Pseudoduganella albidiflava: one gene and its partners. The main gene of each other region encodes a partner of the protein of the gene in region 3 in a complex. Links are inferred from orthologs where the notes say so. Each region holds a gene or a part of one and is shown on either strand. Other genes may lie near its edges.

Region 1 (3,804 bases), 510 kb from region 3 along the record:
TGGCAACTTTTTAGTTTCTTGGCAGAATTTACGCCTTGTTCGCGGCGGCCTGGGTGCCGCAGCTGTAGCAGAAGCGCGTGAAGGCGTTCTTGCGGGCTTCGCAGCAAGTGCAGCGGTTGAACAGGCCGATGCCGCAGTGCGGGCAGAAGTCCAGTTTCGGATCCTTCAGGTCGACCCCGCGTTCGCAGCCGGGGCAGACGCTCTTCCCCATCCGCGCCAGCGCGATGTCATAGCCGAGGCTTTCGCGCCGCTGCGCATCCGGCTGCGCTTCGGCGGTACGCTGGCGTTCCAGGTAGCGCTGCAGGCCGAGGATGGCTTGCCGGCCGACGACCACCGTCAGCAGGATGCCGACCACGTAGCGCACGTAGCCGCCGTAGCTGGGCAGGTAAGGCACCAGTTCGACAAAGAACGCGAACAGCGCGAAGAAGATGAAGCCCCACACGAACGGCCACCATGTGCTCTTGCGCTTGTTCTTCCACAGCCAGCCGGCAATCAGCAGCAACGGCAGGGTCAGCGCGAGGCGGTAGCCGAACACGCGCAGCTCGCGCATGTGCAAGGCCCGGTCGAAGGCGGGATGCGCTGCCTCCTGGAGGGATTGCAGCTGGGTGTGGGCCGCCGCCCGCGCCTGCCGCGCATTCAGCTGGATCTGCTCCTGTTCCTGCACGCCGGTCAATGCCTTCCGCTCCGCCGCGGCCAGGCCATCGAGCTGGCGCGTGCGGGCGATCAGGTCCGGATCCTGGTCGGGCCGGGCCGTGGCGTGGCGGGTGGAGAGCCAGTTGTCGAATGTTTCGCGGGCCGATGCCGTGTTGGCCTTGGCCACCCGGTGCTGCTGCTCGGCCTGCTCGAGGGCGTTGTCGGCGGCCCGTTCATTGCGCTCGGCGACCGCGATCGTGTCGCGCACGGCCGCCAGCCTGGCGGGATCGATGAACTGCTCCAGTTCGATCGGTTCCTCGACAAGATTCAGGTTGTCGACGACCTTGCCGCCCAGGCCGATCAGGAAGCCGGCAAACAGGAAAGCCACCAGCCATAAACCGCGCTGGAACCATTTTTCGGAGAGACGCAGGGCCTTGCTCATCGTGATGCTCCCGGTTAGTTGGACCGGAACGGAGCATAGCGGCTTTCGCCGGCGCGATGCTGTGGCGGGACTCTAATTATGGGCTGGCGGTTCGCGGAAGACCGGGAAATCGACGCCCATAAAAAAACCGCCGGGCTTGCGCACCGGCGGTTCCTGTCATCCGCAAAGGACGATTACTTGGCGGCGGCGCCTTCTTCGGCGGCAGCCTTCATCGACAGCTTCAGGCGGCCGCGATCGTCCGTTTCCAGGACTTTCACGCGCACTTGCTGGCCTTCCTTCAGGTAGTCGGCCACGGCGTTGACACGCTCGTTGGCGATCTGCGAGATGTGCAGCAGGCCATCCTTGCCCGGCATGACTTGCACGATCGCGCCGAAGTCCAGCAGCTTGAGCACGGTGCCGTCGTAGGTCTTGCCCACTTCGACCGACGCGGTCAGCTCTTCGATGCGGCGCTTGGCTTCCTGGCCGGCGGCAGCGTCGACGGAAGCGATGGTGACCACGCCTTCGTCGCTGATGTCGATCTGCGTGCCGGTTTCCTCGGTCAGCGCGCGGATCACGGCGCCGCCCTTGCCGATCACGTCGCGGATCTTCTCGGGGTTGATCTTGATGGTGATGAGGCGCGGCGCGAAGTCGGACAGTTCCGTCTTCACGTGCGGCATCGCCTTCTGCATCTCGCCCAGGATGTGCTGGCGGCCTTCTTTTGCCTGCGCCAGCGCGACCTGCATGATCTCTTTCGTGATGCCCTGGATCTTGATGTCCATCTGCAGCGCCGTGATGCCGTTGGCGGTGCCGGCGACCTTGAAGTCCATGTCGCCCAGGTGGTCTTCGTCACCCAGGATGTCGGACAGCACGGCGAACTTGCCGCCTTCCTTGATCAGGCCCATGGCGATACCGGCCACGTGCGCCTTCATCGGCACGCCGGCATCCATCAGCGCCAGGCAGCCGCCGCAGACCGAAGCCATCGACGAGGAACCGTTCGATTCGGTGATCTCGGACACCAGGCGCACGGAGTAGCTGAACTCTTCCGGCGACGGCAGCGCGGCGACCAGGGCGCGCTTGGCCAGGCGGCCATGGCCCACTTCGCGGCGCTTCGGCGTACCGACGCGGCCCGTTTCGCCGGTGGCGAACGGAGGCATGTTGTAGTGCAGCATGAAGTCGTCAGTGTACTCGCCCATCAGCGCATCGATCTTCTGCGAATCACGGGCGGTGCCCAGCGTGGCGACGACCAGTGCCTGGGTTTCGCCACGGGTGAACAGCGCGGAACCGTGGGTACGCGGCAGGACCGAGGTGCGGATCGCGATCGGACGCACGGTGCGGGTGTCGCGGCCGTCGATGCGCGGTTCGCCGTTCAGGATCTGCGAACGCACGACCTTGGCTTCCATGTCGAACAGGATGTTGCCCACTTCGACGGAGTCCGGTGCGTCGACGCCTTCGGCGGCGGCTTGCGCGGCCAGGTCGGCGATCACTTCGCTCTGCATGGAACGCAGGGCTTGCTGGCGGGCCTGCTTGTTCTTGGTCTGGTACGCTTCGTTGATCTTGGCTTCGGCGAACTGGGCGACCTTGGCGATCAGCGCTTCGTTCTTGGCCGGCGGGGTCCATTCCTGCTCCGGCTTGCCGCCTTCTTCCACCAGCGCGTGGATCGCGTCGATCACGGCCTTCATCTGGTCGTGGCCATAGACCACGCCGCCCAGCATCACTTCTTCGGACAGCTGCTTGGCTTCCGATTCCACCATCAGCACGGCGGTTTCGGTACCGGCCACGACCAGGTCCATCTCGGACGTCTTCAGCTGGCTGGTGGTCGGGTTCAGGATGTACTGGCCGTTGGCGTAACCCACGCGGGCTGCGCCGATCGGGCCGTTGAACGGCACGCCGGCCACGCACAGGGCGGCGGAGGCACCGATCATCGAGGGGATATCAGGGTCGATTTCGGGATTGACCGACAGAACGTGGATGATGACCTGCACCTCGTTCATGTAACCTTCCGGGAACAGCGGGCGGATCGGGCGGTCGATCAGGCGGGACGTCAGCGTCTCCTTCTCCGACGGACGGCCTTCGCGCTTGAAGAAGCCGCCGGGGATCTTGCCGGCTGCATAGGTCTTCTCGATGTAGTCGACCGTCAGCGGGAAGAAATCCTGGCCGGGCTTGGCATCCTTGCGCGCCACCACGGTCGCCAGCACGACGGTGTCGTCCATCGACACCAAGACCGCACCGGAGGCCTGGCGAGCGATCTCGCCGGTTTCCAGGGTCACGGTATGTTGGCCGTACTGGAAGGTTTTCGTAACTTTGTTAAACATGGGTAATCCCTTTCTATTTGCCGACAGATTTTCAGGCGCTGTCGTTCACCTCACCACGGGCGGCTGGCTGATGCCTGGCGCCTTCTTGCCCTACTTTGCCTGGCAAAACGCAAGTGCGTTCCGCTTGGCAATAAATCATGATCCAGAATGCAAAATGCCCGCGTCAGCGAACTGGCGCAGGCATTTACTGAAGCCGGTGATGCAAGTATTACTTACGCAGGCCGAGCTTGGCGATCAGGTCGCGGTAGCGGGTTGCGTCCTTGTTCTTCAGGTAGGACAGCAGGCTCTTGCGACGGTTGACCATCATGATCAGGCCGCGGCGGGAGTGGTGATCCTTGCTGTGGGCCTTGAAGTGGCCGTTCAGTTCGTTGATGCGTGCGGTCAGCAGTGCAACCTGGACTTCCGGCGAACCGGTGTCGTTCTGGCCACGTGCGTTGT
Region 2 (3,660 bases), 170 kb from region 3 along the record:
GACCAGGCCGTTGATCTTGTCGAGCGTCTGCGCGCTCATCACGTTGAAGCCGAACCAGCCTACCGCAAGGATCCACGCGCCCAGCGCCAGGAACGGGATGTTGGACGGCGGGTGCGCCGAGATGCGGCCATCCTTGCCGTAGCGCCCGCGGCGTGCGCCCAGCAGCAGCACGGCCGGCAGCGCCGCCCAGCCGCCTACGGCATGCACGACGACCGAGCCGGCAAAGTCATGGAACGGCGCGCCGAAGGTGTGCTCCAGCGTAGCCTGGATGCCGAGGTTGCCGTTCCAGGCAATACCTTCGAAGAACGGGTAGATGAAGCCGACCAGCAGCGCCGTGGCCACCATCTGCGGGTAGAATTTGGCGCGCTCGGCGATGCCGCCGGAGATGATCGCCGGAATGGCGGCGGCAAACGTCAGCAGGAAGAAGAACTTGACCAGCGCGTAGCCGTTGCTGGCCACCAGCGTATCGGTCGGCCCGAAGAAGTGCACGCCATAGGCGATGCCGTAGCCGACGGCGAAATACGCGATCGCCGACACGCAGAAATCGACCAGGATCTTGACCAGCGCATTGACCTGGTTTTTCTTGCGCACCGTGCCCAGTTCCAGGAAGGCGAATCCCGCATGCATCGCCAGCACCATGATGCCCCCCAGCAGGACAAACAAGGCATCGCCACCGCTCTTGAACGACTCCATCGACCGCCACTCCCCAGTAAAGTGCAAAAGCACGCAGGGAGTGCAAGAACTGTGCCGTCAAATAAGGAAATGCCCGCGACTGGTGCGGATTCTCAAATAAAGATATTTCGCACCGTTTTCGATAGCTGATCAGCACCGCCTTGGTGCGTGACGCGCCAAGTTGGGGCTCAACAATATTTCCTGGAAAATGGGGACGTACCCAATTTTTCTGGGGCATTGAAAACGCATGCGTGCACCCCAACGGCGAAGGGCTGGGGTCAGGAGGGAGTCCTGGCAAGCATGCCAGGACCGTTGCGCAGGCGCGAAGCATGCTTCGCGAAACCCCTGCTTCACCCCGCCGGGGCGTAGCCGGGTCTCAAGGAGCATCGCTCCTTGCCGGCGTAGCGGTACTGGCCTGCACGCCAGTACTCTTCCCTGACCCCGGAATTTGCACTTGGGGTGGGCTTATCTAGCGGGATTGGGTCTATCCCAATTTCTTCGCGGTTACCGTGCCGTCTTGCCTGGCTCGGGGGGAGGTGGTGGGGCCGGCGTGGCGCCGTCGCCAGGAATCTGGCCCTTGCGCAGGATTTGCACGTAGATTTCGTTTTGCTTGATCATCGACAGCTCGTAGCGCGCGCGTTCCTCGACGGCGCCGGTGCCGTCCTTCAGGTCGCGCACTTCGGAATCGAGCTTGGCGTTGCGGCGCCGCAGTTCCTCGTTCTTCGCGTGGGCCGCGTCGACCTGCTGTTCGAGGTCCTGCACCTTGAGCCAACCGCCCTTTCCCAGCCACAACGGATACTGAATCAGCAGCAGCAGCGCCGCCAGGACGAGGGTAATCAGACGCATGGAAATAAAAGCACCGGCCGGGAAGCCCGGCCGGTGTCATAGTGGTGAAAGATGCTGTTGTTACTTCACGGGCATTTTACTTGAGTCGCCGCACTTCGAACGCGTTTACCTCCAACGCGTCGACTCAGGGCGGCTACTTCAAGCGCATTACTTCAGGTTGTAGAACGCGTCGCGGCCCGGATAGGAAGCGATGTCGCCCAGGTCTTCCTCGATGCGCAGCAGCTGGTTGTACTTGGCCATGCGGTCCGAGCGGGACATGGAGCCGGTCTTGATCTGCAGCGCGTTCAGGCCCACGGCGATGTCGGCGATCGTCGAATCTTCCGTTTCGCCCGAGCGGTGCGAGATCACGGCGGTGTAGCCGGCGCGCTTGGCCATCTCGATGGCGGCGAACGTTTCGGTCAGCGTGCCGATCTGGTTGATCTTGATGAGGATCGAGTTGGCGATGCCTTTCTGGATGCCTTCCTTCAGGATCTTGGTGTTGGTGACGAACAGGTCGTCGCCCACCAGCTGCACCTTCTTGCCCAGCGCTTCGGTCAGGATCGCCCAGCCTTCCCAGTCGCCTTCGTGCATGGCGTCCTCGATCGAGATGATCGGGTACTTGTCGCACCAGGTCGACAGCAGGTTGGTGAACTCGGTGGCCGTCAGCGACAGGCCTTCGCCTTCCAGCTGGTACTTGCCGTCCTTGTAGAACTCGGAGGCGGCGCAGTCCAGGCCGATGGCGATCTGCGTGCCCGGCTCGTAGCCGGCTTCCTCGATGGCCTGGATGATCAGCTTGATGGCATCTTCATGGTTCGCCAGCGACGGTGCGAAGCCGCCTTCGTCGCCCACGGCCGTGCTCAGGCCCTTCTTGTGCAGGATCTTCTTCAGCGTGTGGAACACTTCGGCGCCGTAACGGATCGCTTCCTTGAAGGTCGGTGCACCGACCGGGATGATCATGAATTCCTGGATGTCCAGGTTGTTGTCGGCGTGCGCGCCGCCATTGATCACATTCATCATCGGCACCGGCATCTGCATCGAGCCCGAACCGCCGAAGTAGCGGTACAGCGGCAGGCCGGCTTCCTCGGCGGCGGCCTTGGCGACAGCCATCGACACGGCCAGCATCGCGTTGGCGCCCAGGCGCGACTTGTTCTCGGTGCCGTCCAGGTCGATCAGGGTGCGGTCCAGGAAGGCCTGCTCGTTCGCGTCCAGGCCCATGATGGCTTCGGAGATCTCGGTGTTGATGTTCTCGCAGGCCTGCAGCACGCCCTTGCCGAAGTAGCGCTTCGGATCGCCGTCACGCAGCTCGATGGCTTCGCGCGAACCGGTCGACGCGCCCGACGGCACGGCGGCACGGCCCATCACGCCCGACTCCAGCAGCACGTCGCATTCGACGGTTGGATTGCCGCGCGAGTCGATGATCTCGCGGCCGATGATATCTACGATTGCACTCATGTGTAGTCTCCAAAGTTGGGGGTAGCAGGCGGTGCGCGTTTCCCGGACATGGCTGCATGCATCGCCGCAGCACGCTGTCGCATTGTTCCGCGCGCAAAATTGCAGCAAGGGTAACAGAGGATGGCCATGTAGGGAAGCGCGGCGGCTTACTACAAAATGCTCCTGCAAGGCGCTGAATGGTGCTGGCATGGCCCGGTAAACGACAAAAACCCAACGACAGATGCCGGGGTCCGACCCGGCGGGTCGGACCCCAGTTTCATGCCGTTGGGTTTTATGGAGCCTTGGCTCGCGAGCGCTTACTCGAAGCTGTTTTCGAGGAAGCCCGACTTCTTGGTGATGCGATCGAGTTCGATCAGCGTGGACAGCAGTTCCTTCATGCGGCCCAGCGGCACGGCGTTCGGACCGTCCGACAGCGCGGTGGCCGGCGTGGGGTGCGTTTCCATGAACAGGCCGGCCACGCCCACGGCGACGGCCGCGCGCGACAGCACGGGCACCATGTCGCGCATGCCGCCCGACGAGGTGCCGTTACCGCCCGGCAGCTGCACCGAGTGCGTGGCATCGAACACCACCGGCGCGCCGGTTTCGCGCATGATCGCCAGCGAGCGCATGTCGGACACCAGGTTGTTGTAGCCGAACGAAGCGCCCCGCTCGCAGGCCATGAAGTTGTCTTCGTTCAGGCCCTTCGCCCTCGCGGCGGCACGGGCCTTGTCG
Region 3 (5,545 bases):
TGATGAAGCTGATAACGCTTGCCGTTTTCGCCCGGCACCACACAAGATGCCAGGCTCGACCAATTGCGCACGCCCGCATTCTCCGCGGCCCACCTCATGGGGCTGGACAGGATGAGTTGCAGGTGGTGCGAACTCGGCATGACGATCAGCTTCATGCGCCCACTGTGGCAGCTGCGCCTGCGCGCTGCCGCACGACGAGGCATTTCCCCGCAGCCTCCTTAATTCCGCGTATATCCTCGTACGATTGCCGCTCGCGTTCCTGGAACCTGGGCGGCGCATTTGGCCGAAGGGTCGCGGAGTCAAATAAAAAATGAAACGCATGTTGTTCAACGCTACGCAGCAGGAAGAGCTGCGCGTAGCCATTGTCGATGGTCAGAAACTGATCGACATCGACATCGAAACCGCCGGACGCGAGCAACGCAAGTCCAATATCTACAAAGGCGTGATCACCCGCATCGAGCCGTCGCTGGAAGCCTGCTTCGTCAGCTATGGTGAAGACCGCCACGGTTTCCTCCCGTTCAAGGAAGTGGCACGCAGCTATTTCCGCGAAGGTATCGACGTGCGCAACGCCACCATCAAGGATGCGCTGCGCGAAGGCCAGGAAATCGTTGTCCAGGTGGAGAAGGAAGAGCGCGGCAACAAGGGCGCCGCCCTGACGTCGTTCATCTCGCTGGCCGGCCGCTACCTGGTGCTGATGCCGAACAACCCGCGCGGCGGCGGCGTGTCGCGCCGCGTCGAGGGCGAGGAGCGCCAGGAACTGCGCGAAACGATGGACAAGCTGGACTTGCCACAAGGCATGTCCGTGATCGCCCGCACCGCCGGCATCGGCCGAAACGTCGATGAACTGCAGTGGGACCTGAATTACCTGATGCAGCTGTGGCGCGCGATCGAAGGCGCGTCGAAATCGGCTTCCGGCGCCTTCCTGATCTACCAGGAATCGTCGCTCGTGATTCGCGCCATCCGCGATTACTACCAGCCCGACATCGGCGAGATCCTGATCGATACGGACGAGATCTACGAACAGGCCCACCAGTTCATGAGCCACGTGATGCCCGACATGGTGCATCGCGTCAAGCGCTACAGCGACGACGTGCCGCTGTTCTCGCGCTTCCAGATCGAACACCAGATCGAAACGGCCTACAGCCGCACAGTACCGCTGCCATCCGGCGGCGCCATCGTGATCGACCACACCGAAGCCCTGGTGTCCGTGGACGTCAACTCGGCCCGCGCCACGCGCGGTTCCGACATCGAGACCACGGCCTTCCATACCAACTGCGAAGCGGCCGAGGAAGTGGCCCGCCAGTTGCGCCTGCGCGACCTGGGCGGCCTGATCGTGATCGACTTCATCGACATGGAAGTGGCGAAGAACCAGCGTGAAGTGGAACAGCGCCTGAAGGATGCGCTGCACCACGACCGTGCGCGCGTTCAGATGGGCAAGATTTCCCGCTTTGGCCTGATGGAACTGTCGCGCCAGCGCCTGCGCCCTTCGCTGTCCGAAGGCTCGCACGTGACGTGCCCGCGCTGCTCCGGCACCGGTCACATCCGCGATACCGAATCCTCCGCCCTGCAGGTGCTGCGCATCATCCAGGAAGAGGCGATGAAGGAAAACAGCGCCGCCATCCACGTGCAGGTGCCGGTCGACGTGGCCGCCTTCCTGCTCAATGAAAAGCGCGGCGAAGTGCTGAAGATCGAGAACCGCCACCGCATCACCGTGATCCTGGTGCCGAACAAGCACCTCGATACGCCGCACTACAAGCTCGAGCGCATCAAGCACGACGATCCGCGCCTGGAAGAATCGGCCGCCAGCTACACCATGGCCGAGCAGGCGGAGACCGACATGGGCTTCGCCAAGCGCCAGAAGGAAGAGCAGAAGCCGCGCCAGGAAGCCGTGGTGAAGACCATCACGCCAAGCCAGCCGGCCCCGATCGTCGACCGTACGCCTGCCCCGGTACCGGTGCAGCCGGTCGCTCCGCCGCCGGTGGCAGTACCGGCCCCGGCCGAAAAAGGCTTCTTTGCCAAGCTGGTTTCCTTCTTCACCGGCAAGACCGAGGAACCGGCACCGCCGGCTGCCCCGGCCATCGTGACGAAGCCCGCCGCCGTGCCGGCCGAGCGTGCCGACAAGAACGGCCGCGGCCAGCGTGCCCGTGGCCCGCGTGGTCCGAAAGACCGCGAACCGGGTGCCCGCGACGAGGCCGGCAAGCCGGCGACGGAAGCGCGCCCGGCCCGTCCGCCGCGCCCGCCACGCGAACCGCGTGAAAAGCTGGACAAGTTTGCCGACAAGGGTGTCGACAAGGTGGAAGCCGAAGGTGTCGTGGCAGCTGCCGTGACGCCACGCGCCGAGCGTGGCGAACGCCCGGACCGTGCCGAACGCCCGCAGCGCGAGCCGCGTGAACCGCGCGAAGCCCGTCCGCCGCGTGAACCGCGCGAATTGCGTGAAGCGCGCGAAACGAAAGCCCAGCCAGCCGAAGCCAAGGCCGATGAACTGGCGCTGGCCGCAACGGGCGTGGGTCCGGTCGGTACCGGCACGGGCGCCAGTGTCGGCGTGCCGGCCATCGCGCCTGCCGCTGCGCCGTCCGCCGACGCGCCGAGCCTGGTGAAATCCACCGGCAACGCGGGACCGGAAGGCGAGGAACTGGACGGCGAAGGCGGCGACGAGCCGCGCCGCCGCCGCCGCCGTGGCGGTCGCAACCGTAACCGCCGCGAACGTGAAGGCGCCGAAGGCGAAGGCATCGAGTCCGCCGACGAGTTTGCCGGCGCCGCCGCGGAAGGCGACACCATCAAGGCTGCCACCGAATCCGTGGTGACCGAGCAGGTGCAGGTCGCTACCCGCGAAGCAGCCTTGGCGCCGGCCGAAACGCCGGCGGCAGTTGCCCAGGTCGAGCCGGTGGCCGCCGCCGTCGCCGCGATCGAGGCGGTCGAGCACACGCCAGCCGCCGTGGAACCGGTGCAGCAGGTGGCTCCGGCTGCCGAGGCGCCCGTCAGCGCGGAAGTGACGGAAACGAAGCCGGCCGACACCACGCCGGTGGCCATCGAGCCGGCCGAAGCGGAAATCGTGCAGGCACCGGTTGCCGAGCCGCTGCCCGTGGCTGCTGTGCAAGCGCCTGCCGCGCCGGTGGCCATCGAGCCGGCCGAAGCGGAAGTCGTGCAGGCACCCGCCGCCGAACCGCTGCCCGTGGCAGCGCAAGCCGCCGCAGTACCAGCAGAAGCAGCGGAACCTGCGGCCGCCCCGGTAGCAGCCGAGCCGGCCGAAGCGGAAGTTGTCGACGCCCCGGCGGCCGAGCCGCTGCCGCCAGCCACGACCGCGCCTGCCGCCGTCGACGTGACGCCGGTGGTGGAAGCCGCCGTGGTGATCCCGGCTGCCGCCGAGATCGGCACTGCCGAGGCGGTCGCCGCCGAGGACGTGGCAACGCAACCGGTGCCGGTCACCACGGCAGCCGAGCTGCTGGCCGCGCAAGCGCCTGCTCCGGCTCCGGCTCCGGCCCCTGCTCCTGCTCCGGCTCCGGCTCCTGCCCCGGCTCCCGCTCCTGCCGCGGTTGCAGCGGCGCCGGCGGACCTGCAAACGATCCTGGCAGCCGCCGGCCTGCAAATGGCCGCGACGGACCCGGCCAAGCTGCGTGCCGCCCAGGAAGCGGCGGCACACGAAGCAGCGCCGGTGCGGGTGGGCCGCACGCGCAAGCCGGCGCCGGTGGTGGTGGAAGAGCCGCTGGTGCAGGTGGATACCCGACGCTGATCGCCAACGACTGAAAAGGGAAGCTCCGGCTTCCCTTTTTTTTGCCCATGACGCCACCATCGCCCTCCCTGTCCACCGCGCTGCGCTACTGGCTGAAGCTGGGCTTCATCAGCTTTGGCGGACCGGCCGGGCAGATCGCCCTGATGCATGCCGAGCTTGTCGAGCGGCGCCGCTGGATTTCCGAGCAGCGCTTCCTGCATGCGCTGAATTACTGCATGCTGCTGCCGGGGCCGGAAGCAACCCAGCTGGCCGTCTACATCGGCTGGCTGCTGCACCGGGCGCGCGGCGGCATCCTGGCCGGCACGCTGTTCGTGCTGCCATCGCTGCTGATCCTGATCGGACTTTCCTGGATCTACCTGGCCTTCGGCGACGTGCCGGCGATTGCCGCGGTGCTGTACGGTATCAAGCCGGCCGTCGTGGCGCTGGTGCTGGCCGCCACCTGGCGCATCGGCCGGCGCACGCTGAAGAACGGCCTGCTGGCCGCCCTCGCCTGCGCGGCCTTCGCCGCCATCATGCTGGGCGTGCCCTTCCCCGCCGTGGTGCTGGTCGCCGCCATGCTTGGCTGGCTGGGCGGGCGGCTGCGGCCGGCGGCGTTCGCCCCCGGCATGCCCGGCCATGGCAAGGCGGCGGCCAGCCATGGCCCCGCCGTGATCGACGACGACACGCCGACACCGCCCCATGCCCGCTTCGGCTGGCGCAAGTTGCTGGCCACGTCCGCAGCCGGCGTCGCCCTCATGGGCGGCAGCTGGCTCGCGGTGGCGTCCGCCACCGGCCTGTACAATCCGCTCGCGCAGATGGGCTGGTTCTTCACCAAGGCGGCGCTGCTGACCTTCGGCGGCGCCTATGCGGTGCTGCCCTATGTCTACCAGGGCGGCGTGGAAACACATGGCTGGCTGACGCCGGCCCAGATGATCGACGGCCTGGCGCTGGGCGAAACCACGCCCGGCCCGCTGATCATGGTGAATGCCTTCGTGGGCTTCGTGGGCGGCTGGACCCACCAGGTGCTGGGCGGTCCGACAGCCTCCGGCGTGGCCGGGGCGGTGGTGGCCGCATGGTTCACGTTCGTGCCGTCGTTCATCTTCATCCTGGCCGGCGGCCCGCTGGTGGAGGCCACGCGCGGCAATATCCGCATGACGGCGCCGCTGACGGCGATCTCGGCGGCCGTGGTCGGCGTGATCGCCAGCCTGGCCGTGTTCTTCGGCGAACAAGTCTTCCTGGCCGGCGCCCGCCCGGACTGGGCGGCGATCGCGATCGCCACGGTGGCCGCGTGGGCGTTGCTGCGCTGGCAAACCGGCCCCGTAAAGCTGCTCGCGGCCTGTGCGATGGCTGGCCTCGTGCTACATTACGCCAATGGAATCAATGGTTTATTGAATCCTGGTTAATGTTGCCCAACCTGGTTGCTCAATAAAGTTACCCGATTGCTCACTGTAGTTTGTCAATGACCGAAAAAATCATCATCCTCGCCGACGGCCGCAGCCGGCCGCCGGCGATTCCCTCCGCCATCGAAGCGCCCACCGGTGAAGTGCGCGACCGCCTGGCGCGGCCGCTGCGCGACCTGCGCATCTCGATCACGGACCGCTGCAACTTCCGCTGCGTGTACTGCATGCCGAAGGAAGTCTTCGACAAGGATTACCAGTACCTGCCGCATTCCTCGCTGCTGACCTTCGAGGAAATCACGCGCGTGGCGCGCCAGTTCGTGGCCCATGGCGTGGAAAAGATCCGGCTGACGGGCGGCGAGCCGCTGCTGCGCAAGAACATCGAGCGCCTGATCGAGATGCTGGCCGCGCTGCGCACCGTCGACGGCAAGCCGCTCGA

What was found. The genes of interacting proteins can lie anywhere in the genome.
Region 1: the proteins of EYF70_RS04315 (region 3) and pnp are in contact, whole or in part, in a cryo-EM structure (PDB 9QH0), measured with the Escherichia coli proteins. The link is inferred for Pseudoduganella albidiflava from one-to-one orthologs.
Region 2: the proteins of EYF70_RS04315 (region 3) and eno are in contact, whole or in part, in a solved structure (PDB 2FYM), measured with the Escherichia coli proteins. The link is inferred for Pseudoduganella albidiflava from one-to-one orthologs.

What each region holds. Positions count from the first base shown.
Region 1 is NZ_CP036401.1:1,525,385-1,529,188, reverse strand. What follows is about bases 808-3,804. They hold pnp (polyribonucleotide nucleotidyltransferase), read right to left. Parts: upstream 3,367-3,804; coding sequence 1,249-3,366; downstream 808-1,248. Other genes in these bases: rpsO (30S ribosomal protein S15), read right to left, coding at 3,575-3,804; EYF70_RS06550 (zinc ribbon domain-containing protein), read right to left, coding at 808-1,075. In the rest of the region: more of EYF70_RS06550, read right to left, coding at 29-807. UniProt on the Escherichia coli protein: Involved in mRNA degradation. Catalyzes the phosphorolysis of single-stranded polyribonucleotides processively in the 3'- to 5'-direction. Also involved, along with RNase II, in tRNA processing.
Region 2 is NZ_CP036401.1:1,182,036-1,185,695, reverse strand. The notes cover bases 808-3,660. They hold eno (phosphopyruvate hydratase), read right to left. Parts: upstream 2,950-3,660; coding sequence 1,666-2,949; downstream 808-1,665. Other genes in these bases: kdsA (3-deoxy-8-phosphooctulonate synthase), read right to left, coding at 3,246-3,660; ftsB (cell division protein FtsB), read right to left, coding at 1,177-1,518. Also shown: EYF70_RS05030 (ammonium transporter), read right to left, coding at 1-693. UniProt on the Escherichia coli protein: Catalyzes the reversible conversion of 2-phosphoglycerate (2-PG) into phosphoenolpyruvate (PEP). It is essential for the degradation of carbohydrates via glycolysis.
Region 3 is NZ_CP036401.1:1,015,403-1,020,947, reverse strand. Bases 1-3,930 are described here. They hold EYF70_RS04315 (Rne/Rng family ribonuclease), read left to right. Parts: upstream 1-310; coding sequence 311-3,730; downstream 3,731-3,930. Other genes in these bases: chrA (chromate efflux transporter), read left to right, coding at 3,778-3,930. In the rest of the region: more of chrA, read left to right, coding at 3,931-5,112; GTP 3',8-cyclase MoaA, read left to right, coding at 5,169-5,545. UniProt on the Escherichia coli protein: Endoribonuclease that plays a central role in RNA processing and decay. Required for the maturation of 5S and 16S rRNAs and the majority of tRNAs. Also involved in the degradation of most mRNAs.